Regions from separate parts of the Corynebacterium diphtheriae genome, predicted to be linked through region 2. Evidence: predicted binding sites of a transcription regulator. Region 2 holds the regulator's gene; each other region holds the start of a gene.
What was found. The regulator LexA, encoded in region 2, represses DNA repair genes until DNA is damaged. The targets are predictions, from matches to a motif close to CGAACANNTGTTCG.

Region 1 (7,412 bases), 190 kb from region 2:
AACAAATTCGTCCCTGGCGTTATCGCTTTGCTTTCCGATGGTGGATATACCGACCAAGAAATCTTCGAGTTCCTCTTTACTGAAGACGAAAGCCTCCCAGGTCGGCCTATCGACGCCATCCATGGGCACCTAGCTCGCGAAGTCATGCGACGCGCCCAAGCAATGGGCTTCTAATTACTGCACTGATTCGGCCGTGGAATGGGATGACGTTGTGCTTGCATTAAAAATAGAACGCGTCATCCACCACGCTGCCACAGTTGTAGCAAGCATCCATACAGGATTGTAGAGCTGATGATTGCCACTGCCCGTAAAAGCAAAAGCAACGATTATCGATGCCATCACTGTTAGCTTCTGTAACCACACAGGCGGTGTAAACGTTCCGATCAGCGAGACGACGCTCGTGTAGTACCACGGCAGTGTCACCGCATTAAAGAAAAACGCCACCATATATCCAGCAGCCGTGCCTTGGACAGCTGCGCGTTCCGACTTACGGAAATACCACCAGCAGCCGATAACGCCTAGTCCCATGAAGACCATGGAGATCTTGCGGATAACTGCGACGACGGCATTGAACGGGAACGGGTCGAGCCACAAAGAACCCACACCTGAAATCAGCGTTGCTACCAGGGAAGGGAAGGCCAGCGGGTTAATCACCTTAGTGTTACCACTAAGAGCTGCGATCCATCCCGATGATGCTCCCGATGCCCATGTAATGAGTGCAACGATGGCGATTGTTTCTACTGCTCCCACAAGAGCAAAAATCATAAATCGCACAATGCGGGAACGCAGCGTAGGTCCTGCTTGTGCCACAGCAATCCAAACGACAAAAGGAAGTGCAAAAGCAGCAGTTGCTTTCAGCGCCATGCCTACAGCAATTACAGCGATGCCAGCGAAGATCCACGCAGGAGAACGTCGTAACGCAAAAACAAAGCCAATACTGACCAGTCCTACCATGAGTGCCTCGTTGTGCATGCCACCAATCAAATGAAACACCATTACAGGATTAGCCACGCCGAGCCACAGAGCGAACGTCGGATTTCCGCCAATAGCTGCGGCAATCTTAGGTATAGACCATACGATCGCTCCAAAACCTACAAGCGAAACGAGCTTAAATAACAACACACCAATCGAAATGTGGTTGCCGGTAACCGTGGTGATCCATTCTCCCAACCACAGGTGCAAAGGGCCGTAAGGGGTCGTCGTATTACGCCAATCATGAGATACCTCGTACAAAATAGGGCTGGGATTGACCGCAGCTCCCTGCGTATAGGCATCAAAACCATCACGTAATAAAGTTCCCTGAATCAAATAGGAGTAAACATCACGAGACATAATTGGGGCCGCGAACAACAAAGGAGTAATCCACAACCAAATACAGTGTGTGACATACCTGAGGGAAACCGCTGATTGCATGACGCGGCGGCCCAAAAGATACCACGCAATAATGTACAGAGCTGTTCCGATCCATAACGTGATATTGGAAAAACCAGCACCGTGGCCATAAGCCAGAAACTCGACGTGCAAAGACTCGAGCAACCCGCCGCGATTTCGAATGGCACCGCCGCCAAAAGAACCCAAAGCTATCAGAATTGATGCGAAGATTCCTACGCCCACTGGCGATAATGTTGAGCTAGTACGCAGAAGTTTCTGCAAAAAATCCATAGGTGTGTGATCTCCGGGGAATTAGAAGCTTCTCGACGTAGCCTTGATAGCTAGGTGTTTTAGAAAATCTTGGGCCTCTGCATCAATAACATCATTGCTAATGTGCGCAAGGCCAGAAGTTCGCAAGGTTGCGATGCGCTCTTCCACCGCATCGGCGGCACCAGAGGAGCGAATAATCGAAGCCAATTGTGCAATATCTTCGGCCCCCGACACTGCACCTAAGTCACGACGAATCATTTCCGCCTCGTGGATCGAGCCCGCAGACTCCAAGATTTCTAATGCTTTGGCCACCAATACCGTGCGCTTTCCTTCACGCAAGTCATCGCCAGCTGGCTTACCCGTAACACTTGGGTCACCAAATACACCTAAAAGATCGTCGCGAAGCTGGAACGCCAAGCCGATATCACGGCCATAATTTCGTAGACAATGAACTGTCTGGTCATCAGCGCCCGCCAACGCCGCACCAATGTGAAGAGGGCGCTCAATCGTATAGGCGGCAGTTTTAAAACGATTGACGGTTTCCGCTAGTTCGATGCTCTCGCTACCAGTGGATTCAATGTAAATATCAAGAAGTTGTCCGCCAATAACTTCAGTGCGCATGCCACGCCACGCATTCGAAGCACGACGAATTGCAGCATCACTAAGCCCAGAGTTATGGAACATATCATCTGCCCACACCATCGCAAGATCGCCAACCAAAATTGCGATCGACTCGCCAAAACGTGCGGAATCGCCCAAGCGATGGGATTCTGCATGGGTGCGTTCTGCAACACGGTGCACAGTCGGATTACCACGCCTCGTATCGGAAGCGTCGATAATGTCGTCGTGGATAAGCGCACACGCTTGGATCAGTTCCAGAGAGCCAATTGCTGTGAGTACCGCGCCGGGATCTTCCGTCTTATTAGTTAATCCGCCACTAGCAACAAAACCCGCCCACGCATACGTAGGACGAATCCGTTTTCCACCGCCAAGGACATATTCGACCAGCAGCTCAACCGCATTGCTCACTGGAACACCAATCTTGGCTACCTTGCGTTTACGGCCTTCGAAAAACTCCGCGAGTATTTCTTCTACTGCTGCTGGGACCTCCGAAAACGAAGGCAGTGAGTGATGGCATGCAGAGATACCGGCGGGGTGCGTAGACAACTGGTTCACATTCCTTAAAAACTGTAAATTCGGTGTAGACTTTAAACCCATATTAGAGGGTGGGGGCGCAGCTAAGCCAAGAGCTAAGAAAACTAGGGGACATAGTGGTATCGACGCTGTTCAATAACGGCAACCTACAGTAAAAAATGAATAAAATTCCTCAAGGTGGCAATATTCTTCAATTTTTCCCATAAAATACGCCCGTATGTCTGCACAACCGCTACCTGCTGCGTATCAGCGCACAATCACCGATGTCATTTCCATGCCAACACCGGGCCAGGTTCCGTTTTCTGTAGAGTTTATGCCGCCACGAGATGAGGCAGCAGAAGAGCGACTCTGGAAAGCTGCCGAAGCATTTCACGACTTAGGAGCCTCTTTTGTCTCCGTTACTTATGGTGCAGGCGGATCTAGCCGCGAGCGCACAATGCGTGTCGCGCACAAGCTTTCTCGTCATCCGTTGACCACGCTCGTTCATCTCACGCTTGTGGAACACACCCAAGAAGAATTAGAAGAAATTCTGTGCACTTATGCGTCCCACGGGTTGTCTAACTTACTTGCCTTGCGAGGCGATCCCCCTGGCACTGACCCGATGGCTCCGTGGGTCCCTACCGCAGGCGGCCTAGATTATGCCAAAGATTTGATCGACCTCGTGCGCAAGACTGAGCAGACCTCACACTTTCAGGTAGGAATTGCTAGTTTCCCAGAAGGGCACTACCGAGCGCCTAGCATTGAGGCGGATACGCAATTTACATTGGAAAAGCTGCGAGCTGGCGCAGAGTTTTCGATTACCCAGATGTTTTTTGATGTCGATCACTATTTACGACTGCGAGATCGCTTGGTTAAGGCGGATCCCGAACATGGATCAAAGCCGATCATCCCAGGACTTATGCCCATTACCAGCTTGAGGTCGGTTCGTAGGCAGATGGAATTAGCAGGTGCCACCTTGCCTAAGGCTTTAGAAAAACGGCTTCTCGACGCAGCGCGCGGCGATGAGGAAGCTCATCGCGGCGATATTCGCAAAGTAGGAATCGAAGTCACTACTGAGATGGCACAGCGTCTTATTTCTGAAGGGATCCCAGACATCCATTTCATGACCATGAATTATGTTCGAGCGACCCAAGAAGTACTCCATAATCTCGGCATGGCGCCCGCGTGGGGAACACAGCAAGGCCACGACGCTATTCGCTAATTGCGATGGGCTTTCCGCTGTAGAACGGCGAAGGGGCGACGATCTCCTTCAAACATAAAATTCCGAAGGAGGTCGTCAAAACCACAAGAGCGGTAGAGGTGAAACGCAGCATTTTTTTCGTCAGGTACTTCAGGGGTAGATAGCAGTATTAGCTCATGGCCGCAGTGCTTGATGAGTGCATGGAGTAAGCTTCGGCCGATTCCTTGTCCTTGCGCACGGGGAGATACATGTAATTCTGCAAGCTCGAAATATGGCCTAGCAACAGGGGGACATTTTTGTTCAGCCAAACCACGGTGGATTTGTCGATCCCACCAGTGTTCGGATCGGCCAGTGAAGCCATAACCGATTCCTACGATGCCTTCACCAATTGCTGCAGGATTGTCAGAAGAATCATCAATGGCACACACGGCGACGAAGCCTTGTTCGGTAATGGCATTGCGCCATACTCGAATTCGTGCTGGAGCAATTGTCGGTGAATAACCCATTGCCTCGATATAGAGTCGTACGAAATCAGGGCAATGGTAGCTAAAGGCTGGTCCAGGAACTCGAACGATAGTGATGGCCACGTACACCATCAAACCACACCATTTAGGGGACTGTAGGGATGTTGATTATGTATCTTTTCGGTTTCGCAAGATTTGGTAGCGTTGGATATTTTTACCACCAATTTCGAACAAACGTTCCATGATGGTGGTAGGATGAGCTTTAGATGTTGGAACTGTTTTCTATGGTCGACACAAAGCTTCAAGATGGAAGGGGATATGGTCATGTCGGTCATTATTTCTGCAACAACACGGTTTGCCGGTAAAAGTGGCAAGGGGCATGACTTTTTAGCTAAGGCTGAATTGATGCTCAATGAATCGCGGAAGTGGGAGGCGCAAGGAGATAACGCCTCCGCGTTGGAGTATGCGTACAGGGCGGGGCTGCGTGCCGCGGGGGCGATGGTCGCGTGCAGTCGAATCGCTTCTCGGAAGCGTAAGTCATCTAATGTATGGGATCAGCTTCGGATGATTGGCCCAGAAGGTATTCAATGGGCCGATCGATTTCAAAAGTTTTCGCGCACTCGTTCTCGTGTGGTTAATGGTATAGATCCAGGGGTTTCTGTTGAGGTAGTGCATCGCTTACAGCTCCTCGTAGATGAGTTCATTGATTATCTTTTGACAGGTGAATATCCAGGGCAAGAGGCTGCCTGACCATCTAGGGGTGTTTCGATTCTTGGTTTCTTACCTCGTGGGGAACTTACCTACTAGAGTGAGCGTTAGTACCTAGTAAAGCGGTTTATTTTTACTTGTAACCAAGACTTGGAGGTCACGGTGGCGCTTTCTGATCATGAGCTGCGTGCGCTCAGGGAGATTGAACGATCTCTTTTGGCTGAGGATCCCAAATTTGGCGCCTCTGTTAATGGGGTAGGAGTTAATGGCGGTCTAGGCATCGGAGTTTTGCGCTCTGTGTCCATTATGGTGTTGGGCCTCGTTATGCTGGTTGGTGGAGTGGCTCTTAGTCAGCACACTCTCTGGTTTATTGTATTGGCGATCACAGGATTTATCGTGATGCTAGCGGGAGGTATCTGGTTTGTTCGTGGTTCTAGGGGTGGAGGAGAATTATCTGTTTCGGCTCCGCGAGGATCTAAGAACATGTCGCAGAAAACTAAAGGCGGAATCGCCGACCGGATGGAAGAGAACTTCCGTAAGCGTTTTGAAGGATAAATTCATCGGGTAGCGCGCACCACTCGGGTGCCATCACTGAAAAAGTGATGGCACCCGAGTTTTTTTATGGGGGGTGTTCCTATATAGGTTGTCAACCTCGCGGGTGGAGAAATCGGGGGCGGATTCTCTCTGTGGGGTTGTGTGGACGGGTTTGTTTTCGGGCATGACAGCTAGCCGACTGGGATTTTACCCGGTCGGCTAGCTTTACTCTTAGTGTCTAGGCTGCTAGGTCTTCCTGTGATGGTGCGGGATCGTGGTAGTGCTCGTGGTTGCGCATCATGGCGTAGAGGACGTTGAGTCGTCTGCGGGCTAGTGCTACTACTGCGGCGTTGTGCCTTTTGCCTTCACGGCGCTTTCGTTCATAGAATTGCCGGGAACGCTCGTGGAATCTGATGGATGCAAAAGATGATTGCCATAGGGCGTTCTTTAATTTTTTATTGCCGGCTCGGTTCAGTGAGTTCGACATGATTGAGGTTCCGGACTGATTCGTTCGGGGCGATAAGCCAGCGTAGGAGGCTAGGTGCCCAGCTGACGGAAAGTCGGACATATCGCCCGCGGTCATGAGAATTTGGGCAGCTGTCTTTGGCCCGATTCCCGGCATGGATAGCAGGAATTGGGTGTGGGGGATGTCGTTGATGAGCTCGATGACTTCCTTTTCGATTTGTTGGCGGTGCTCGAGCTTTAAAAGTGCGTCCTTCGCCGACATTGCTACGCCCATTTCGGCATAGTGTGCACCTGCAATAGTGACTGTTTGCTCAGAGATGGCAGCGAATATGGCATCGAGGACAGGTTCGGGATTTCGTGCCTTATATCGTCGAGCAAAGGCGGCTGCCTTGGCCTTACCTAAGCGCTTTATTTTGGTGGGCCCGCCGTAGCGTGCAAGTAGGTGCAGAACCCACTTGCGGTGGATTATCTGGCCGCGAAGGGCTTGTTCGAATTGCGGGTAACAGCCAACTAATGCACTTCGAATCTGATTGATGAGCCTGGTGTAGGAGCGCGCTAAGTCTTCGTCGATGCCGTTGAGGACTTTCAACTGGAGGAAGGCTTCTTCGACGCGGTCGACACTGCGGAGGGATTCCGGAAGGTTCTTTGCAGCGTGGGCGATGATATATGCATCCCGGATATCAGTTTTGGCATTACCAGCGTGGATGCGTGAGAGTTGACGCATAGCCAAACCTGGAAGGTAGCGCACGTCGATTCCGATATCTTGGGCAACTGCGACAGTTAGTCGCCCAATGTTATTGGGCTGGTCCACGACGACAAGGACCTTGTGGTCGTATGCGCTGAACGCTGAAAACAGTGCGCGCAGGGATTGTTCATTTTGATTGATGCGCTTAGATAGCACCTGGGTGCCGTCGATATCTAAGACGCAAGCGTGGTGAAAGTATTTGCAGGCGTCCATGCCGATGACATAGTCGTAGGTCATGTCTGACCTCCTAGCGAATTGAATGAGTATGGGACTTATTTCATCGCTGGTGGTCGGACATACTTCACGCTGGCATCCACATTACTTTGAGACCTCGCACATTGTGTGCGGGTCAGGTTCCTATTAGCAGTTTGGAGTATGTCACTGCCTTCGGCGGCATCACCCCCCCGGATCATTTTCTTAACAGGGACGAAAATAAGCCATACCGAAGCCAGCGACTAGTTCCGCTGCCACAAGGCAGAAGGAACGCAGATAAACATAGCCTGCCCCAGCATGGGGCTAG
Region 2 (7,412 bases):
GTGTTGGAGTAGTCGCAGCACGCAAGGATGCTGCGGCTGATTGATTGATCAGTGCTCGCGCCAAGGTTGAAAGAATTTTGAGGTGAGCTCTTTTCGCATCGAGTGGAACTACAATGAGAAAGACTAAATCCACAGGATTTTGGGAACCGTCGAAAAGCACTTGTTTGCTTAGTGATGCAAAAGCGATCACAGGATGTGCTACGGCTGACGTTCTGCAGTGCGGAATCGCAACGCCTTGGGGGAGTGCGGTGCTGCCAGATTCTTCGCGAGTGAGGGTATCGGCAATCAGCGTGTCGACGGCATCCGTAACTCAAGCTGTTTTCATTACATGACAAAGCTCCTTGATGATTGATGTTTTATCGCTATCCCAAGCAGGGACGAGAGCGATGAGTGAACTGTCGATGAGCCTAGAAGGCATGGGTTTTGTATGTGCCCTTGAACGCGTAGGTTTAGTTAGTTACCAATATGAAATATAAAGACACATGAGTGTAGCAATAAAAGTTGACTCTGGGTGGAAAGCGGAGTGGGCTAGGAAAGGAGAGTGACAGGTGTGTGATTGACGTCGATTTGATGAGGGTATGGCATGTGAGTGCCTGCAAAACTAGCAGCGGCTGCCCCGTAAGCGACAGCCTGAGCTAGGCATTTTTCCGGCGGTAGCCCATCTTCCGACGCAAGAATAAAACCGGCTAAGGAGGCGTCCCCAGCTCCCACTGTAGAAAGAACAGTAATGGGTGGGGGCGTAGCTTTCCACGCATGATCTTTAGTAACTAATACGGCGCCAGCAGCGCCTAGAGTTACGAGCAAATTTTCAACACCTTGGAGGATTGCTTTACGGGCTGCGCTGACAACGGGGTCGAAGTTTCCTTGCGCTGCTTCTTTTTCCAAAACGTAGCCATCAAGCCCAACAAGTTGACCAAGTTCCATACCATTGGGTTTTATTAGCGACAGTGCACAGTTGCCGAATGATTCCCCAACTTTTTGCAGTGGTACGTCGGAAGTGTCAATAGCAATTCGCAGCGAGGGATGGCGAGCGTTGAGTAATTTTGTCAGATGTACATACCAGTCAGTAGGAACTCCTGGAGGCAAGGAACCTGCGAGAACTGCCCAAGAACAACGTGCCGTGCGTTCTAGGAGGTTTTTCTCCAAGGCTTGCAATTCGTCCTCGTGAATTTGCGGGCCTTGAATATTGAGCTTTGTGGTTGTGCCGTCAGGCTCAGTCACTGTCGTGTTTATTCGCACTTCACCGCGGATTGTCACTCTTTGCGCTGGAATTTGGGACTTACGGATCAGCTTATTAAATAGATCTTCTGGGTGGGCGGGGTAAAGCGCTACGGTGTCGGCCTGTGCCTTTGCTAAAGCAACGGCAACATTTATCCCCTTTCCTCCTGCAACTGTTTGTACGCCTGACAAGCGTTGTACTGCGCCTCGAGTAAGTACGGAATCCAACTGGAGGGTCTTATCGATGCTGGGATTTGGGGTAAACGTCAGAATCACGGGATCACCACTTGTAAATTGGGTTCGCCGAGCTGGCGGGAAAGCTGAGGAGGAGAGTTGCGATCAGTAACAACAAAGTCAACATCGGCAAGCTGCGCAAAACTGACCTCAGAACTGTGTCCGATTTTTCCGGAATCACAGAGAATGACAGATGTTTGTGCGTGGGCGATCATCTCGTGCTTCACCTTGGCTTCACGCTCATCTGAAGTTGTAAAACCTTTGTGTGGGTCAATCCCGTTAGTTCCTAAAAAGGCGATATCTGCCCTCATAGAGTGCAACGTTTCTATGGCGTGGGGGCCAACAATTGCCTGGGTGCGTGCCTTTACAAAACCGCCGACCATGATGACATCAGGGACGCCGGCACTACTCAACGTTCTTGCGACGTTCGGCGAAGTAGTAACGACGAGCCAATTTTGTCCTAAGTATGTACGGGCTAAAACGTTGGCAAAAGTTTCGGTAGTTGAACCGGCATCTATAAAGATTGATGCTTCAGGGCTAGGAATAAGTGATAGAGCAGTTAACGCGATGCTTTGCTTGCGTCGCTGTGATTGATGAATTGGCAGATCATCGTCATCGTCTACAGCGAGCACATCGACGTTAAGTTTGGGGCTACCGGAAACAGCTCCTCCATGAACGCGTCGAAGGAGCCCCTGTTGCTCGAGACTTTTCAGGTCGCGTCTGATGGTTTCAGGTGTAACATCGAATTGCTGAGCTAGCTGCGTTACACTTGATCTTCCGGTTTCATTGGTGAGCGAAACGATGGTTGCTTGGCGCAGATTTACTTCTTCTACGGTAGCCACCTTCACTCCTTCATTGAACCAAGAATTCTTTTTACCCCCAATAGAATTTTGAGGGCATATTGCAGTTATGTAACGGCAAAAAATCCTTCGTTTTATGATGTAGCGCCTTGAATGCGCCATGTAAACAAAATATTTGAACTTACACCAAATTTATGCCCACTTCTTTCTGCATGTCAACATTTGCTTGTTGGATTGGTTGCGGAAATGTTGATTTTGTGGTGATGTAGAAGTGGTATTGACTACTCCCGTGAGGATAGGTGGCGAACGTTGAATAACGTGATGACAGACACAATTATTAAGGGTACTGGCGTAGTTTCCGGTGTCCGTTATGCCAAAGCCGTGTGGATTAGCCCGCGGCCAAAGCTGCCCCAGGCAGGAGAGGTTGTTGACGAAGCTGATCGTGCTCAACAGCTAGATAACTTCGTTGCAGCGGCAGATGCTGTGGCACAACGCCTTCTTGATCGTTCCGAACATGCCGAGGGTGCAGCGTCGGAGGTACTAAAAGCTACTGCAGGAATGGTCAAAGACCGCGGCTGGCAGAAGGCCGTCAAGAAAGGCATTCAAGGCGGACACCCAGCTGAGTATGCAGTTGTTGCTGCGACCACCAAGTTTGTTTCAATGTTTGAGGCAGCTGGCGGTGTAATGGCGGAGCGTACAACAGACCTTCGAGATATTCGCGATCGTGTGATTGCTGAGCTACGAGGAGATCTTGAACCTGGACTTCCAGATGTTCATGAGCACGTTGTGCTTTTCGCTGATGACCTTTCCCCCGCAGATACCGCAGCCTTGAATACCGACTATTTTGTCGGTCTTGTAACTGAGTTGGGTGGTCCAACCAGCCACACCGCGATTATTGCACGCCAGCTCAACGTTCCGTGCATTGTCGCAACTGGTGAGAAAATTCACAAGATTGAAGTAGGTACAGACGTGCTTATCGACGGTGCATTGGGCACCGTGACTCTCGACGCAGATCCTGAAACCGCTCGTGCAGCTGAACTGGAATCGCGCATGCTAGCTGAGCGCATCGCGCAGTGGAAAGGACCAGCCGAAACTAAGGACGGTCATCGAGTGCAGCTACTTGCGAACGTACAAGATGGAAAAGCTGCACGGATCGCTGCAACGGAGAGTCAGGCTGAAGGTATTGGGTTATTCCGTACTGAAATGTGCTTCTTGACCGCTACAGAAGAACCAAGCGTTGATGAACAAGCGGCTGTCTACAAAAAAGTTTTGGAACAATTCCCAGATTCCAAGGTTGTTGTTCGTTCGCTAGATGCAGGTTCTGACAAACCAGTTGCCTTTGCGTCTATGGCTGACGAGATGAATCCTGCTCTGGGTGTTCGCGGCCTTCGTGTAGCCCGTGCTAATGAGTCATTGTTGACTCGCCAGTTGGACGCTATCGCACAGGCCGCTCATGAGCTTGGTCGAGATGAGAATTCCCCAACTTGGGTTATGGCACCTATGGTGGCCACAACACGAGAGGCACGCTGGTTCGCAGGGCTTTGCGCAGAACGAGGATTAACCGCTGGTGCAATGATTGAGGTCCCTGCAGCGTCGCTAATGGCAGATAAGCTCATGCCATATCTGGATTTCGTCTCTATTGGTACTAATGATCTCACTCAGTACACCATGGCAGCAGACAGAATGTCTCCTCAGCTTGCGTATCTGACAGATCCATGGCAGCCCGCAGTGTTGCGTTTGATTAAGCATACTTGTGAAGAAGGCAAGCGTTTTAACACCGCTGTGGGTGTATGTGGCGAGGCTGCAGCAGACCCATTGTTAGCATGTGTTCTCACTGGTTTAGGCGTCAATTCGCTGTCAGCGGCATCCACGGCGATCGCGGGTGTAGGTGCACAATTGGCATCTGTTGATTTTGAAACATGTGTCCGTGCTGCAGAAGCAGCTGTCAATGCAGAAGGTGCAATTGATGCACGAGCGGCTGTGCGTAAGGTATTGCAGCCTTAAGCTCGAGCAACGTTAATGAAGTGGGGCGGGAAGAACAAAAGATCTTCCCGCCCCACTTCATTAATTATGATGAGAAAACTTGAAAGATTGAAGTTAGGCGATAATGACTTCCACATCACGGTCGCGCAGTGCTTTCACAAAGCTCTCAGGGGCATTAGCGTCAGTGATGATGACATCAATATCAGAAATAGATCCGAAACTTACCAAGTAATCAGTGCCCATTTTGGTCGAATCGCACAAAACAACAACTTTATGTGCATTAGTAATCATTGCAGACTTAATAGCAGCCTCTTGTGAATCTGCAGTCGATAGTCCGTGATCGATTGTCAATGCGTTTGTACCGATGAAGGCAACATCGGCTCGCATGAGCGCCAAAGTACGAAGAGCAGTATCGCCAACGACGGCTTGGGTAATGGCCCTGACACTGCCACCGAGGAGTTGGATTTCGTCAAGGCCGGAATTCGCCAAGGTAAGTGCGATTGACAAACTATTGGTAACGATGGACCAGTGTTTTGCAAATGGTTGGGCTGCTAGGAGTTCGGCTAATGCAGCGGTGGTCGTTCCAGCGTCAAGAAACAGACCTCCCTGAGCTTCAGGAAGATAACTAAGGGCTGCGTGCGCGATGGAATTTTTAGCACCAGACGCAGAGCGTGATCGCGTATCCAAGCTAAATTCGGCAGTTTGAAATGTTTGGTTCGCGACAGCCCCACCGTGTACTCGGTGGACCACTCCTTCTCTATCTAGGACTGCTAAATCCCTACGGATAGTCTCTGCTGTCACGTCGAAGCGTGCTGCTAGCTCTGTTACGTTGACGCGGCCTTCAACTGCAGTCAAAGAGGCAATTTGCCTGCGGCGCTCCTCGGAATACATTGGTTTGACCTTTCGTGGATCAATAGATCGGGCAAAGCCGAGATTGAGGACTTTTGGTTTTGTATTTATCCTCCTTCTATCTTTTCATGCAAAAACCAAAAACGTGCGATCTAGAGTAAAGAAAATTCCCACAATCGGACACGAAACAAACGAATTAGAGGTAAAAACTAACGTAAACAGCGTTTGATTCAAGAAAAATAAAAAAGTGTGATCTTATACGGAAAACCGAATTCTAGGCCTCTTCGGGGGTGCGTAATGTGTAAACCCCCTTATATCTCAGATCAATATACAGGGGGTTAGGGTTCCTCACCGGAGGATGGATTAGAGCTTTCGGAGGATAGAAACCACTTTGCCCATAATTTCTGCGTGTTCAGCCGGAATGGGATCAAATGCGTCGTTGTGGGGTAAAAGCCACACGCCAGACGAATCTGAGTGGAATTCTTTTACCGTTGCTTCACCTTCAATAAGCGCGGCGACAAATTCCCCTTGTTCTGCAACGGGCTGGGAACGGACGACAACCCAGTCGTGATGTAGGATCCCCGCATCACGCATAGATTCACCCTCTACTTGGAGCATAAAAAGATCACCGTCTCCGACGATTTCGGAAGGGAAGGGGAAGTAACCGTCTACGTTCTCTTCGGCGAGAATTGGATTGCCCGCTGCAATGGACCCAACTATTGGTACAAAGCTGGTGGGCGAAGTTTCCGCAGGATCGGGACTGACAGCAACCGAAGACTTTTTAGGCCCTGGTTTACGGCCAGGCTTTGAAGGGATCGGATCGGGAAGCGCACGAACATCAACTGCGCGTGGCTTATTAGGGTCTCTGCGAAGGTAGCCCTTCTTTTCCAGCTCTTTAAGTTGATACGCGACGGATGACGTGGATTGCAAGCCTGCAGCATCACCAATTTCTCTAATGCTCGGGGGGTAGCCACGGAGCGAAACTGCGTCGGTGATGACTTCTAAAATTCGACGTTGTCGTTCGGAAAGTTTTCCTATTTGGTTCTTCTTGTTAGAAGATGAATCCTTCACTGGCATAAGAATTATTTCCTCAAAGTAATCGTGATTTGTTGTGATTTGTTTGCGAATAACGTATCGGCAGTGTTCGAAAGGACTGCCATAATGATCAGGGGGATGATCGGGCAACGTAGAGGTGATAATCGCCTGCCACGTTTCATTGGGCTACTGAAAATATTACCGCATTTCGAAAAAATCCTACACATTTGTTCGAAATATTCTTAAGATGTTGACAAGTTTGTTCGAACGAGTATTATCGAGCATGTAGTAAAATCGAACAGGTTGTCGATAAGATGTTTCTGATGTAGCGGGTTGTTTGTAGCGTAGGCGATTGTTCAAATTGAAAGATGTGAGGGAAGTATGTCTATTTCTTATGTTTTACCAGCGTCGAAATCACATGATGGACGTCGTGTTGAGGTTGGTCCTGCCTCGGAAATGTGGGATATTTCAGCGTTTACTCCAACTGTAAGTGAACAAAGTGTTCGAACTTTAAGTCATGCAGGTCCTTATGGGGAAGGGCAAGAAAGCAAACCTCATTTGAATGAGGAAGTATCGCAGAGCTTTGGGCATAAGGTTCGTAATGCCCTAATCGGTGCATTGTTAGGTCTAATTGTTGCTACTTCTTTTATTGCGGTAGATGGGATGATGCATCCTGAGGAGATGGTTAGTGTGGGCTCAGGCGCGGTAGCAAAGTAATGAAAGATTGCGCTGTAGTAGATTTCCGCGCTATTTCGGGGCACGCTATAAGATGTGAGAGTCTGTTTTAGTAACGAGGAATAAGCGGGGTTGTGTCGTGTACTGTCCTTTTTGTCATAATGATCAGTCTCGTGTGATCGACTCTCGTGTGATTGATTCAGGTTCGGCAATTAGAAGACGTCGCGAATGTACACAGTGTAAGAACCGGTTTACTACAGTTGAAAAAGCACAACTCTTAGTGGTCAAACGCAATGGGCTTACCGAGCCTTTTAGTAGGGAAAAGGTTATCGTAGGTGTCCGTCGTGCATGCCAAGGCCGAGATGTAAGTGATGATGCATTGAAACGGCTTGCGCAACAAGTAGAAGAGCGAGTTCGTTTGCATGGCAGCTCACAGATTCACGCTAACGAGATAGGTCTTGCCATTTTGGAGCCACTGCGGGAACTAGATGAAGTAGCTTATCTGCGGTTTGCATCAGTATATAAATCGTTTGAAAGCGCTGATGATTTCGAATCTGAGATTCGGTTGATGCGACGGCGGGATAGGTCGAATTAGCCTCAAGAAAATAAGCAGTGGTT
Region 3 (7,412 bases), 1.1 Mb from region 2:
TTTTCGCCCGCACACCGTGGACGAGCTCTACCGCGCACTCGATCACGCCCGCCAAACCTCCGACGTAGGCACCGTGCTCCTTACCGGCAACGGCCCCTCACCCAAAGACGGCGGCTGGGCATTTTGCTCCGGCGGCGACCAACGCATCCGCGGACGTGCAGGCTACCAGTACGAAGGCGACCCCGCACAAGCCGGCCGCCTCCACATTCTCGAAGTACAACGCCTGATTCGCACCATGCCCAAGGTAGTCATCGCAGTAGTCAACGGTTGGGCCGCAGGCGGCGGACACTCCCTTCACGTCGTTTGCGACATGACCATCGCGTCTCGCGAACACGCCAAATTTAAGCAGACCGACGCCGATGTCGGATCCTTCGACGCTGGATATGGCTCCGCGTACCTCGCCAAAATGGTGGGCCAGAAATTCGCCCGCGAAATTTTCTTCCTAGGCCGCACCTACGATGCCGAAACTATGCAACGGATGGGTGCCGTCAACATCGTCGTTGACCATGCCGATCTCGAAGACGAAGCCATCCAGGTCGGACGCGAAATCAACGGCAAATCCCCTACCGCGCAACGCATGCTGAAATTTGCCTTCAACCTCACCGACGACGGACTCATGGGACAGCAAGTCTTCGCAGGCGAGGCCACCCGATTGGCCTACATGACCGACGAGGCCGTAGAAGGCCGCGACTCCTTCCTTGAAAAACGCGACCCCGATTGGTCACGCTTCCCTTATTACTTCTAAAATTTTCAGCATGATCCTCGAACCCCTCATCGTCCCCGCACATCCCAATGAGATCCTCGATGAGCTCGAGGCCGCGATAGCTGGCGAACGCTGCTACCTGCCGGTACCGCCCAACGACCAGCTGCTTAGCCGCACCCTGAAAGCCGGACAGCCCATCGACGACGACATCGCTCTCGTCGTAGCCACCTCCGGCTCCACAGGCACACCCAAAGGCGCACTTCTAACCGCCGCCAACCTTGTCTCATCCGCCGACGCTACCCACCAGTACCTCGGCGGAGAAGCACAGTGGCTACTCGCTATGCCTGGCTACCACATTGCCGGAATCCAGGTACTTATTCGATCACTAATTGCTGGGTACGACCCCCTTATTCTCGATGTCTCCCACGGGTTCAACATTTCCGAATTCGCACGCATCGCCAACACTTTGGACGACACAACCTACACATCGTTGACCCCCATGCAGTTGCTCAAAGCCATGGACACCCTCGAAGGTATTGAATCGTTACGACGTTTCGCCGCGATCCTTGTGGGCGGAGCACCCTTGCGTGCCGACGACCTCCGCGCCGCGAAAGAACTCGGGATCAACGTTGTAACAACCTACGGTTCCTCCGAAACTTCCGGTGGCTGCGTATATAACGGTCGCCCCATCCCCGGTGCCAAAGTTCGCGTTGTCGGCGAACGAATCCACCTCGGCGGACCAATGGTGGCGCGCGGATACCGCAACGGTGAAGAATTCGGAGACTGGTTCATCACCTCCGACACCGGCACAATCACTGACGGCGTGCTCACTGTTACTGGACGTGTGGATACGATCATCGACTCAGGTGGACTAAAAATCCATCCCGAAATTCTCGAACAGCAAATCCTGAGCGTCCGCGGTGTTTCAGGAGTATGCGTTGTGGGCGTACCAGATCGACGCTTGGGGCAAGCCATCGTAGCCGCATACGAAGGAAGCGCCCATCCCACCGAGATCATCACCGCTCTTGATGACCTGCCGCGCTGGCAATTGCCCAAAGACATCCGCCGTGTAGACCAGTTGCCACTCATTGGGCCTGGCAAAGTAAACCGCCAAGCAGTACTCAAGATGTTCGATACTTCAATTTCGCATCGCGGCGCTTAGTCCGCGCCTCCACCCGCTGAGCAAAACTCTGCCCAAACATCACCCCCTCTGCAGCTGTTGTCACTTCCGTGCCATCAGCCATGATCCAGTCCACCGCGATTCCATTCGCGGAGACACAATCCACGGCTTTGGACGTTTTGAGGTTGTGATGGTGCCGGCATAAGCATTGGGCGTTGTTGGGAGTGGTCCTTCCTCCTGCGTCATACTCCTCGATATGGTCTATATCGCAGTGCGAAGCAGGAACCATACAACCTGGGAACCGACAATGCCCATCGCGTGCTTGGATGTAATCACGCATAGTTGCTGGGAACGCGTAGGCGTTGGTCGATGCTTGCTCCGCTTTATCAATATCGTGGTATTTCTTTTCAAGCCCCACCGCAATGGAATCGGGCACGCGAGCACCACTAAGGGTATAAACCGCGTCACTCATCTTTGGCTGGAATAACTTAATGCGGACACCGCCACCCGTAGCCAAAATGACCAGCGCAGCTTCATCATCGCAGGAATGCACCCGCTTTGTCTCCGCGATACTTTCACGAATCACCTCAGCAGAAGCATCCGAAAGCACAATATCTAATCCAGTTTTGCCCGTGCCTGCGTCATAAAACATCGCACGCACTTCTTTTTCCTCTACTACGTGGGCCTGCTCCAGCTCTACAAGGAGCTGGCGGATCACATTGACAATCCTTCTCGGACCGGGCAAATGTTGCCGATCACGAGTAGGAGTCAACATCTTGACCAATACCGCATCAATATCTGGCCAGTGTTCCTTGCGTACCCCGCCTAATGCCTGAGCAATGGCCATCAGGCGCGGCATATCAAGATGCCACAACTGAAGAAACAGCTTATGCAGCCCTTTAAGCTCTAGCAGTGTAGAGATTGCGTCGATACGCCGGAGTACAAAGTGCTCCGTTTTATCAATGCGCGCACCCAACGCTGAGCAATAAGCAGTGACATCATCGTCTGGATGAGGTTGCACACGAAGCCATCTTTGATATTCGAACTGATTGAGCAATATTTCTTCACAAGCGAACTCGTCCCCAATATCGCAACAACGATAAAAAGCCATATTTCCCCCTTAAAATCACTATATACAGGCACCATAGCACCCGGCCCTAACATCTACCCCCACTTGCGGGTTCGAACAATTGTTCGTTACTATCCAACTATAAATTAACCACACAAGAAACGCAATGGAAGAATAGACAACATGTCTCAAGCAACCTTTGCCGATTGGAAAGAAGGCGCTCGCCCACACACTTGGGCAAACGCCTTCGCGCCCGTCATCGTGGGAACCGGTGCAGCCGGGGCCGGAATCGTATGGTGGAAAGCCTTACTCGCACTCATCGTGGCCTGGGCCCTCATCATCGGGGTCAACTACGCCAACGATTACTCCGACGGCATCCGCGGCACGGATGACGACCGCACCGGTCCCCTCCGCCTCACCGGATCCGGACTTGCCGAGCCGGCAGCAGTAAAACGCGCAGCATTTATCGCCTTCGGATTCGCCGGCATCGCAGGAATTGCCCTATCCCTCACCAGCGCATGGTGGCTCATAGCAATCGGCCTCCTATGCGTCGCGGGAGCATGGTTCTACACCGGCGGAAAAAATCCATACGGATACCGCGGACTTGGCGAGGTTGCCGTCTTCATTTTCTTCGGCCTAGTCGCAATCATGGGCACACAATTCACCCAGCTTGGGCACGTCACATACACAGGATTCGCCTGCTCGGTTGCGATCGGCGCAATGTCCGCAGGAGTAAACCTAGTAAACAACCTGCGCGATATCCCCACAGACAAAGAATCCGGCAAGATCACCCTTGCCGTCCGACTCGGCGATCCCACAACCCGCATTCTGTATTACGTGCTCATCACCTTGCCGTTTCTCGCTTCCATATCGTTTTTCTCTTGGGGATCGCTAGGTTTACTCGCACTCCCCCTAGCGGTCAAAGCTGCACAGCCCGTAAAAAATGGTGCCACAGGAAAGGATCTCATCCCCGTCCTTGGCACCACCGGAAAAGCCATGCTGGCATGGTCACTACTGACCACTATCGGTTTGATAATTCTCGCTTAACCCAATCCTTTTCCGCCTTGCGCTGCTCACTCCACAAAGCCACAGCCTGAGTGGCGCGAACCCGAACACCCTTAAAAAGGAAAACAGATAGCGGCATAGCAACGATCAGTGCTAACGTAGCCGAAATCAACAGTGGCACAGGCGCCTGAATAGCCACCGCCATTAATTGAATAACCGCGGTAAGCACAACAAAGAGAATAAACCGTGCAAGACCATAAACGACTACAGCCTTTCGTGCCTCAGACTTCACGGTAGGGTCTATGACAGGCTTTTTTATTTCATCCACCCACAAGACCCTACCGGAAAAGGAAACCATGGGCCGACTCATTATTCTCCTTGTTCTTATCGCAGCAATCGTACTGCTATGGAAAGCTTTCGGGCCCAAAACCTGGAAATCCCCCGAACCGCCACAAATCAAAGGGCCTGACGATGATGAGGATTTCCTGTGGAAGCTCGAGCTCGAACAATACAAGAAAAGAAAACGAGATAAAGAGCAAGAATAGCCGTTTTACTTAGCCTAACCTTGCCTATATAGTTCATGTATGCAATCCGTTAAGGCGGCCGCCCTTTTTAAGGTGCTCTCAGATCCAACGCGCCTCCAACTGCTTTACTTGGTAGCAGAAAATCCCGAACGACTCTGCTGTGTCGATCTCTCAGAGGCACTTGCCGTCTCGGCGCCCACGGTCACACACCACATGAAAAAACTCGCCGATGCCAACCTCGTCACCCGCCACAAACGTGGCAAATGGGCATATTACGAGATAGTCAACGACGAGTTCGCCCGCGTACACGAGCTCATCCGGACGCTCTAATTCAGGCCAGCATAAGAGTGCAGGCCTGACACCACAATATTAATAAAGAACAAGTTAAACACCATGGTTAACAATGCCACGATATTGATCCATGCGGCCTTGGTGTCACGCCACCCTGCGGTAGCACGAGCATGCAGATAAGCCGCATACAAAATCCAAGTAATAAACGCGACAGTCTCCTTAGGGTCCCAACCCCAGAAACGACCCCACGCACTCTCCGCCCAAATAGCACCAAGAACAATACCCAAACCAAAAACTGGCACAGTCACAATGGCCGTACGGTAAGCAATCGCATCCAACGTCTTAGCAGAAGGCAACGGCGACGTTAAAGCCGTAAGACGCTTGTTCTTGCTCATACGCAGCAGATACAACAAGGACGCCACCCCAGAAATCAAACCAATCGACGCGCCAATGGAAACCGTCGATACGTGAATCGGGAACCAGAAGGACTGCAAAGCAGGAACCACCGGAGCGGAATCCGCATACAGCTTAGTACCGCCGTAAAACAACAAGGCCAACACTGGGGTAAGCACCCACGGCCACATAACCCGAAGCTCATGGCGCTGCAAGAAACCAGCAGCCACAGCAACGGCAAACACGCTGATCACCAAGATGTACTCATAGAGGTTTCCGAAAGGGAATCGGCTCGCCGACAAACCACGCAACACCACGGAAGCAATGTGGACAAAAACACCAAGCCACGCAATCATCTGCGTCATACCAGCGAACTTATCCGCCGATGCCGTGGAGGGCTCTAGGCCTTCACGGCGCTGATCAATGATTCCCTTAACCTTCATGTAGTACACGATGGATAACACCAACGCGATGAAGTAAATAACGAAGCTCGATGCGAAAGCCATATCTGATAGCTGCGCAAGGTTCGAGTTGACGTTCATAGCACCTCTTATCTCCCTAGCTCCGGATCAGAATACTCTGGATCCGGCAATCCGAGAATTTCACGGTGAATTCTGTCATATTCCTCGCCCCAACCTGCACGGTCGGTACGCGCCAAACCACCCGTCTCAATTTGGGTAACCGATGGGCTTACCGGACGCAAACGCACCCAAATACGACGACGCTTAATCACCAAGGAACCTGCAAGCGAGCCCAAAGTAATAATCGAGAACAAAAGAGTCCATACCTGCGTGGGATCATGACTGATCTGATAATTCGCAAACTCCTCAGCACCCTCAAATGTCACAACGGTGCCATCATCAAGTGTGACCGACTCCCCCTTTGTGAGGTTAACCCGCTCCAAACGCTGCAACTGTCCCGAATGCACAAGTGAGGTATCCAACTTGAAGAGATTCTGCCCCTTACCGGAATCAAGGCCATTGTCACCACGGTAAATGTCGATAGCAACGGCCGGATCCGTCATCGCAGGGAACCGCGACGTTAATAATTCATGGTTCTCCCCCTCCCACGAAGCAGTCGGGGCAAAAAGACCCTGAATAGCAAGCTGGTGCTGGCGACGGTCATAAACCGAGTCATACATACCCGCCGGTGGATCAAAACGCACCACGCCATCAGACAAGAAGAAAGTCGGATCCGTTGGCTGCCACTGCACAGTCTGCGTACGCTTTTCACCATTAGGCCACTGAATGCTAAACGTCGGCGCATAACCATGCCCCTGCAAATACACGCGGTCGCCAGCAATACGCAGCGGATGATTCACACGCAGCGAATAGTCATCCCACGTAGAAACATCATCGAAAATTCGATCACCCTGCGCATACGACACATTCGAGCTAAACATCTTAGCTTGACCATTCGGCAAATAATCAGCCGTAAAATCATGCGCCACAAAACAAAACGGATTCAACCCAGTGCCATCGAAAACCGGCCCGGCGCGGAAAGAATCATAGTTAGCGGTAGCCGTGTTACAGAACTCGGTGCTCTTTTCATCGCCAGTAACAATAATGACTTGCCCCTCATAGGAGAACATCTTGCCCACCGCGATGGCAGCCAGCATTCCCACCAAGCCGAGGTGAAAAGTCAGGTTGAAAAACTCACGCAGATAGCCGCGCTCAGCGGAAAACGAAACAGCGCCAGCACGGTCCTGGTCCGCGGAGTATTCCGCCACGTGCCAGCCTTTGAAGTGGCTACGGATGTCGATTTCGTCGATAGGCTTATCGACGCTCCCCACCCCGTGCATTGGCAAGCGATCCAAGTTTTTAGGTGCTCGGACCGGCTGCGTCTTCATAGCTTTGTAGTGATCCCACGAACGCGGAATGATACAGCCAATAAGCGAAAGAAACAGCAACCCGAAGATAGCGTTGAACCACGTCGAGCTGAAAACGTCGAAAAGCTGAAGCTTGTCGTAGATCTCCGCAATCTTGCCGTTGTTTTGAATGTACTCAATAACTTTTGACTCATTGAGCGACCGCTGAGGCAACAAAGCCCCAGGGATAGCGGCAACCGCCAAAATGAATAACAGGGCAAGAGCCGTACGCATACTGGTCAGCCAATTCCAAGCCTTTTTTAAATAACGCACCATGATTCCTCTTAAATCAACGTGGCACCGTACTCGACGGTCCATTGACGTACCCAGTTAACAAAATGAGCCCACTGCCCAGACACCAACGCCAGCCCCACCAAAACCAACGCACAACCACCGATGATTTGAATAATGCGGGAATACTTACGCAGACCCATCATCAC
Region 4 (7,412 bases), 920 kb from region 2:
CTTGGGAGGAAACGTCGATAGGCGAAACCCACCGCGCACGCCGCGGACTTGAAAAGGCCGCGTCCTTCGGCGACTCGGGGTCAACCGTGACCCCTTTTAGCATCGCCACCAACGCCATCGCCTGCGCTTTCGACCCCACTGGCAACAACACCGAGGTCCCCGCCTTTTTATCTCCTACCCCATAACCTGCAACTGTCACCGTTACTTTCCACCAACCACACAAACGCCACAACACCGGCTGCGACATACGCACAGCATGGATACGTCGCAATGGAATCGACTGCTTACGGCGATCCGCCAAACCATATTCCACATGAATCGTTGGCTCCGAATCACTGTCAGCGCTGCCCTCGTCAACCAGATCCCCACCAAACGACTGGCCTAATCGCAGCGTAAACCGCCAACCTGTATCAATAACATTCCACACCGATGGCCCAACACCCACCAGCATTGGGATCGCCACCGCTGCCCCACCTGGCACAAACCACAGACCAATAAAAGCAGCCATCCACACGCCATGTGTCAACGCTGTTGCCAATAAAATGCGTTCTACTGGAACAACTAGATCATTTTTCGTGGATTCTATCTCCCCTTCTATAAGGAATCGTCGAATCTTTCCAGCACGATCCCTAGAGACATACCCAATAGTCAGAACTGAATCATTGCCGCCCGCTGTCTCGATACGTACCTCAGCAACCCGAAAAATTCGTGCAAGAACTGATTCCACAATGTCAACCGCCTGGATGCGATCTCGCCGCGCGCTACGCACTGACCGATTGATCACACCTTTAGCAACGATAACTTCGGTGTCAGTAATGCTGTATCCAATACTGCGCCACCACACGCCCGAAATTGCCCAAACGACCAGGAAAGAAACGACGATTCCTCCCAACAACCACCAAAGATATTTCTGGTGCTGCAGCACAGTTATGACTTCGTCTTTATCCACATTGAGGGCAATGACAACAAAGAGAGCAAAAATGCTGTGCCAAAATTGCAGTAAGGGGGTGAGCCTATGAACACGATGCATAGAGGAGACGTCGATACGCTGCTCGTGCAACGCGGTTTGTTCGATCGCACTCATAGCCCGCTAAGCCTCTCGCGCGCTTTATCGGTTAGTCGCTGACGCAACGCATACGCGTCCGCGACCGGAAGACCCGCGATGCTGGCATCGCTTGTCGACGATGCCGTGTGGATCTCTACTTCTGCAAGACCACAACGCCTCGCAATAGGCCCTTCTTGAACGTCCACGAACTGCAAACGCCCATAAGGAACCACGGTGAGAGTTCGCCACAATTTACCCTTCGTAATCAGCAGTTCGTCGGGATCTTCGCGCCACCCTATCCTGCGCACCTGTGCTGGAATCAGCCATACAGCCCACGCCAAAATCGCCACCCACACCCCTGTGACGATCCACATCCATGACCACAAAAAGACAGCGGACGCAGCGCTTCCTAGTATCGTCACAACGAGAAAAGGCACCACTGCCCAATATCGAGCTTTCACCAGCTTTGGCGACACCGCATTCATTGTGCTACCCATAAGCATCATATTTTCACAATAAAAACTCCTAGCGGAAGTCTCGTGACCCAGCACTCATCATCTCCGCGAAAGGCAACTCCTCCACGCGATCAGCCGTCACCGACGCCACCCCATCCGCATTGTGCACCACCCCACGAACAAGTACCGCCCGCGCCACTTTTACAGCACGGCTCCGCTTCCACAAGCCAACTGAGACGACCACATTGGCCAAACCTGTCTCATCTTCTAATCCCAAAAATGTGACACCCGCAGCCGTCTGCGGACGCTGCCGGTGTGTAACTACTCCCGCGAGAAGGATCCGACGAGCATTCTCACAGTTCAGCAATTCCGATGCGGGTATCACACCACGAAGTTCTAACTGACGACGCAACAACGCCACTGGATTCTCACTGCTCACCCCCGTCATCGCAATATCTGCCACTATCAGCTCAAACGCATTCATCCCAGGTAATGAGGGGGCAGATACCATCGACAACCCCGGCAACATAGCAGCCTTCTCTGTTGCCGCCACCCCCGCCTGCCACAACGCTTGTCGACGCCCCACCCCTAGCGTTTCCAATGCTCCAGATCGCGCCAATGCTTCAATCACAGCTACCCCCAATCCTGCCCTGCGCGACAAATCAGCAATGTCCCGATAAGGCGCATGGGCCACGATTGCCTCTGCCTCTGTTTTCCCTACTCCTTTAATCATGTTCAGTCCTAAGCGAATAGCCCCGTTTTCTACGGTGGCTTCTACCTGAGATTTATTGATGTTGTGGGAAAGAATCGTCAATTCCTTCCTACGAGCATCGGCTAATAACGACTGTGGCGAGTAAAAGCCCATCGGTTGAGCACGAAGCAGTCCCACATAAAATTCGGCGGGATGATGGTATTTAAACCATGCGGAGAAATACACTAGCGAGGCAAAAGATTGCGAGTGGGATTCCGGAAATCCGTAGGCGGCAAAGGCAACGATTTTGTTCCATAAGATGCCTGCAATATCGCCTGTAATGTTGTTTCTTCGTAGTCCCGCAAAGAATCGCCGTTTCATTCTGTTCATCGTGTCAACGGATCGCCGAGAGCCCATCGCACGGCGCAGTTCGTCGGCTTCACCACCACTAAAACCTGCAGCGTCGACAGCTATGTGCATGAGTTGTTCTTGAAAAAGCGGAACTCCAAGGGTTTTGCGCAGGCTGCGTTCGAGAATCGGATGCTCGTAGGTGACTGCTTCGAGACCATTTCGTCTGCGGATGTAGGGGTGAACGGATCCGCCTTGGATGGGACCTGGGCGCACGAGGGCTACTTCGACAACGAGGTCGAAGAATTCCCTGGGCCGAAGCCTAGGCAGTGTGGCTAGTTGTGCTCTGGATTCGACTTGGAATACTCCGACGGCATCACCGTTGCTGAGCATGGTGTAGATTTCGGGTTCGGCAAGGTCGAGTTCCCAGAGGTTAATGGTCGTTCCGGTGGTTTCCGCAACAAGGTCGATCATGTGATGGAGCGCTTCGAGCATGCCGAGTCCGAGTAGATCAAATTTGACGAGCCCTGCACTCGCGCAGCTTTCTTTGTCCCATTGGACGACACTGCGGCCGTGTTTTCTAGCCCATTCCGTGGGAACAACTTCTGCGATGGGTCGGTCGCAGATCACCATTCCTCCCGCGTGGATTCCTAGGTGCCGAGGTTGCCCTTTGAGTTGTTCTGCAAGGAATCGCACTGCGTTGGGCGCTTCGTCGGGGTTAGTGGACCAGGCGTCGGCGCTGGCGTTGGGGTAGCCAAGGGCGCGGGCGGCGTCGCGAAGCGCTGATTTAGTGCGGTAGGTGATCACATTGGCTACTTGAGCTGCGTTATCGCGACCATAGGTGTCGTACACGTAGGCGATGACGGCGTCGCGACGCCCCGATTCAATGTCAATATCAATATCTGGGGGACCTTCGCGATCACGGGAGAGAAATCGTTCGAAGAGTAAACCGGTGCTGATCGGTTCAACATTAGTGATGCCAAGGACAAAACAGACGACAGAGTTGGCCGCAGACCCCCTACCCTGGCACAAGATGTTGTTTGTGTGGCAGAAGCTTACGATGTCGTCGACGATGAGGAAGTATCCAGGAAATCCTAGTTCTTTAATAACAGCTAACTCGTGGTGAATTTGAGCCCGCGCCCGGTTTTTAACGTCTTCGCTTCGCCCACGGTAGCGTGCGTCGAAACGCGCGTTCACCAGCCCAGTAAGGTGAGCCATCTCATCGGGGACAGGCCAGCGTGGAAGGTTCGGCGCCACTAAATCGAGCGCAAAGGCACAGTCACGGGCCACCTCAACAGAAGCGTCGAGCAGTTGCTTATCGACGCTTCCCGCCAACTCATCCCCGCCTCGCATCCATGTGCTTCCCATCGGGTGCAGACGCGGTGTAGCTTGTGGCAATGATTCCCGCTGCGCTAAGGCTTGTTTCGCCCCAGCGACGCGCGCGGATACTCGATCGACTGCGCTCGGCACTGCGCTCGCGATCGCGATAAATCCGTAGCGTTGCCGAATGCTATCAAGTAGTTCGTGGTGATCTACGTCCTCGGGTCGCATGGTCACGCCGTATTCCAAAACCACGGTGTCGGGATCGAATATTTCTAGCAGTGATTCGTCAGTGCACCATGAATGGTTGAGAAGGAATCGGCAATTCTTTCCCATACTTTCAACAATCTCAGCCAGTGGCGGGTAGATAGTGACATCTTTACTACCCCGCATCCGCGCTTGGGTTATGAGGCGGGATAAGCTGGTATAGCCTTCCACTCCACGTGCTAAAACAGTCAAAATTCGATCAGGGGCAAGAGTTAGTTCTGCACCAAAGACCGTGGGCAAACCACTAGTGGCCGCAGCCTCGGCAAATTCCATTGCCCCATAAAAACCGTCACGGTCGATAAGCGCTAAGGCACTCATGCCTTGCTGGCATGCCGCAGCAACCATGTCTTGTGGTGAATTAGCACCATGGAGGAAATGGTAATAACTCGCTGCATGGAGTTCAGCGAATGGTTGCGATGAATAATATCGAATCTTTTCACTACCACTCCCACTACCCCCGACATCCGCCAGTTTGAGCTCTTGGGGATATGTTCCCGATAAAACACCTTCTAATTGCGACCATTTGAGAGGTTTTCCATTGACGCCAGATACCCAATCCACCATCCTAGAACTACCACATTCACACACATGTTCACATATATATGAATAAAAAAGTAGACAAAGCTGTACATTTTTTCCGAACTGGGCTACGCTCGCTAATCACACGCAGACGCCGCCTCCACTTAGCGCTACATGCAGGGCATACGCAGCATGTCTACGCACAAGGAGGCGTCGAAACGCATGAAACTTTTACATAAACCTCATAACAGAAAGACAAATCATGAAACTCCGCCGCAGCGTCGCTTTAGTCTCCGCCTCTCTTATCGCAGCAACCGGACTTGTTGCTTGCTCCAACTCCTCCGATAGCTCCGATCAGGCAACCGTTAAGATCGGCACCACCGACGGCTCCAAAAAGTCATGGAAGGTATTCGAGGACAAAGCCAAAGAAGCCGGCATCAAGCTCGACATTAAAAACTTCTCCGATTACTCCACCCCTAACGACGCCCTCGCACAAGACCAGCTCGACGTTAACCTCTTCCAGCACCTCAAATTCCTCGCCGAGTACAACGTCGGAAAGAATGCTGACCTCACCCCAGTAGGCGCTACCGAGATCGTTCCACTCGCACTGTTCTGGAAAGACCACACCTCTCTCGACGGCATCGAAGGCAAATCCGTAGCCATCCCTAACGACCCCTCCAACCAAGGCCGCGCTATCAACGTCCTCGTCCAAGCCAAGCTCATCACCCTGAAAAAAGAAGGCCTGATCACCCCAGCACCTAGCGACGTCGACGAGGCAAAATCTAAGGTCAAGCTCACCCCTGTTGATGCAGCTCAGACCACCACCGCCTACGGCGAAGGCACCCCAGCCATCATCAACAACTCCTTCCTCGACCGTGCCGGCATCGACCCTAAACTCTCCGTATTCCAGGATGACCCCAACTCCGCCGAAGCAGAGCCATACATCAACGCCTTCGTAACCAAAGCCGAAGACAAAGACGACGCCAACATCGCAAAACTCGTTGAAATCTGGCACTCCAAGGAAGTTCAAGACGCTGTAGCCGAAGACTCCAAGGGAACCTCCGTCCCAGTCCAGCGCACCGCCGAAGAGCTCAAAAAGATCCTCGATCGCCTCGAAGCAGACCAAAAGAAGTAACCCTTTACATCACATCAAGCCCCGTAACCTCCGCGCGAGGTTCGCGGGGCTTGGCCCCTTAAATAAGGACACGAAAAACGCCACATCGCTTCCCCACTAGACCGAGCTGTACATAATGCGGCTTTCTGCGATAGGCTGCCTGTGCGTTAACGAAAATAGAAAAGAGTTTTCCCATGAACTTCACGAAATTCCGGACAGCATTGTCGATTCTTTCCGTAAGTGTCGTTGCAGCGACCGGTTTGGTTGCATGCTCGGGCGGGTCTTCCGATGCCAACACCATCAAAATTGGTACTACGGACTCTACAAAGAAGGCGTGGGATGTATGGAAAGACAAGGCGAAGGAACAGGGCATCGACTTGGAGGTCGTGGACTTTTCTGATTTCTCCACGCCGAACCAGGCACTGTCGCAAAACCGACTCGATGTGAACTTGTTCCAGCATTTGAAATTCCTTGCGGAATATAACGTGAAGTCCAAGTCCGATTTGGTCCCCGTGGGATCGACGGAGATCATTCCGTTGGCGTTGTTCTGGAAGGGTCACGATTCTCTTGACGGTATTGAGGGGGAATCGGTGGCGATCCCTAACGATCCCACGAACCAAGCTCGTGCCATCAATGTTCTAGTGGCCAACAAACTGATCACGCTAAAGACCCCTGGGATGAGTACTCCTACCCCAGCGGACGTCGATACGGCGAAGTCGAAGATCACGCTCACGCCTGTTGAGGCGGCGTCGGCGCCTGCAGCATATGGTGAGGGCAAGCCAGCAATTATTAACAACACGTTCTTGGAGCGGTCCGGCATTGATGCTAAGACTGCGATTATCCAAGATGATCCAGCATCTACTGAGGCCGAGCCTTACATTAACGTCATGGTAACCACCAAGGAGAACAAAGATAATCCTCAGTGGGCTCAGCTCATTGAGTTGTGGCATACCGATGAGGTGCAAAAAGCTCTCGCGGAGGATTCTAAAGGTACCTCTGTGGAAGTAAAGCGTCGCCCCGAAGAGCTTCAGGCCATCCTGGATCGCCTTGAGGCTGAGGTGAAGTAAACCCCCTTAACACGAGACGGAAGCAATTACTACACTCATGAACGGAACCCGTATCGAGTTCGAAGGCATCACCAAGGTCTTCGACTCCGGTAAAAAGAACATCACGGCTCTCGACGGCGTGACCTTAACGGTCGAGCCAGGTGAGATTCTCGGCGTGATCGGCTACTCCGGTGCCGGCAAGTCCACCTTGGTCCGCATGATCAATGGTCTTGACACTCCCACCTCCGGCAAGCTGCTTCTCGACGGCACCGACATCGTCGGAATGTCTGAGAAAAAACTGCGCGACATTCGAGCGCACATCGGCATGATCTTCCAGCAGTTCAACCTGTTTACATCCCGCACCGCCGCCGGAAATATTGAGTATCCGCTCAAGCTGGCGGGCGTCGATAAGGCTGAGCGCAAGCGGCGTGTCGACGAGCTCCTCGCGTTCGTGGGTCTTAGCGACCGCGGCGGCAACTACCCTGAAGAACTGTCCGGTGGTCAAAAGCAGCGCGTCGGCATCGCACGCGCGCTGGCTAACAACCCAGCTCTCCTGCTTGCCGACGAAGCCACCTCCGCACTTGACCCCGAAACCACACATGAGGTT

Region 1: AT687_RS07860 (SAV_6107 family HEPN domain-containing protein) is a predicted target of LexA. The motif match lies at 4,668-4,681, and genes of this name have one in related genera.
Region 3: AT687_RS01650 (HNH endonuclease signature motif containing protein) is a predicted target of LexA. The motif match lies at 3,007-3,020, and genes of this name have one in related genera.
Region 4: AT687_RS02645 (error-prone DNA polymerase) is a predicted target of LexA. The motif match lies at 4,708-4,721, and genes of this name have one in related genera.

What each region holds. Positions count from the first base shown of each region.
Region 1 covers NZ_LN831026.1:1,633,815-1,641,226, reverse strand. Annotated here, with positions in the region: gene AT687_RS07885 (Rv2175c family DNA-binding protein) at 1-174, shown strand, start outside; gene AT687_RS07880 (alpha-(1->6)-mannopyranosyltransferase A) at 175-1,662, opposite strand; gene AT687_RS07875 (polyprenyl synthetase family protein) at 1,684-2,859, opposite strand; gene metF (methylenetetrahydrofolate reductase [NAD(P)H]) at 3,014-3,997, shown strand; gene AT687_RS07865 (GNAT family N-acetyltransferase) at 3,994-4,572, opposite strand; gene AT687_RS07860 (SAV_6107 family HEPN domain-containing protein) at 4,765-5,190, shown strand; gene AT687_RS07855 (DUF3040 domain-containing protein) at 5,311-5,703, shown strand; gene AT687_RS07850 (IS110 family RNA-guided transposase) at 5,921-7,129, opposite strand.
Region 2 covers NZ_LN831026.1:1,439,631-1,447,042, reverse strand. Annotated here, with positions in the region: partial or broken gene AT687_RS13515 (PTS fructose transporter subunit IIABC) at 1-418, opposite strand, end outside; gene pfkB (1-phosphofructokinase) at 529-1,494, opposite strand; gene AT687_RS07000 (DeoR/GlpR family DNA-binding transcription regulator) at 1,491-2,294, opposite strand; gene ptsP (phosphoenolpyruvate--protein phosphotransferase) at 2,574-4,256, shown strand; gene AT687_RS06990 (DeoR/GlpR family DNA-binding transcription regulator) at 4,350-5,126, opposite strand; gene lexA (transcriptional repressor LexA) at 5,448-6,161, opposite strand; gene AT687_RS06980 (hypothetical protein) at 6,501-6,836, shown strand; gene nrdR (transcriptional regulator NrdR) at 6,934-7,389, shown strand.
Region 3 covers NZ_LN831026.1:325,841-333,252, reverse strand. Annotated here, with positions in the region: gene AT687_RS01660 (1,4-dihydroxy-2-naphthoyl-CoA synthase) at 1-745, shown strand, start outside; gene menE (o-succinylbenzoate--CoA ligase) at 756-1,865, shown strand; gene AT687_RS01650 (HNH endonuclease signature motif containing protein) at 1,825-2,934, opposite strand; gene AT687_RS01645 (1,4-dihydroxy-2-naphthoate polyprenyltransferase) at 3,076-3,939, shown strand; gene AT687_RS01640 (DUF4229 domain-containing protein) at 3,914-4,255, opposite strand; gene AT687_RS01635 (hypothetical protein) at 4,254-4,442, shown strand; gene AT687_RS01630 (ArsR/SmtB family transcription factor) at 4,482-4,751, shown strand; gene ccsB (c-type cytochrome biogenesis protein CcsB) at 4,748-5,647, opposite strand; gene resB (cytochrome c biogenesis protein ResB) at 5,656-7,248, opposite strand; gene AT687_RS01615 (cytochrome c biogenesis CcdA family protein) at 7,257-7,412, opposite strand, start outside.
Region 4 covers NZ_LN831026.1:522,717-530,128, reverse strand. Annotated here, with positions in the region: gene AT687_RS02655 (PH domain-containing protein) at 1-1,084, opposite strand, end outside; gene AT687_RS02650 (PH domain-containing protein) at 1,081-1,530, opposite strand; gene AT687_RS02645 (error-prone DNA polymerase) at 1,571-4,690, opposite strand; gene AT687_RS02640 (MetQ/NlpA family ABC transporter substrate-binding protein) at 4,908-5,780, shown strand; gene AT687_RS02635 (MetQ/NlpA family ABC transporter substrate-binding protein) at 5,954-6,826, shown strand; gene AT687_RS02630 (methionine ABC transporter ATP-binding protein) at 6,864-7,412, shown strand, end outside.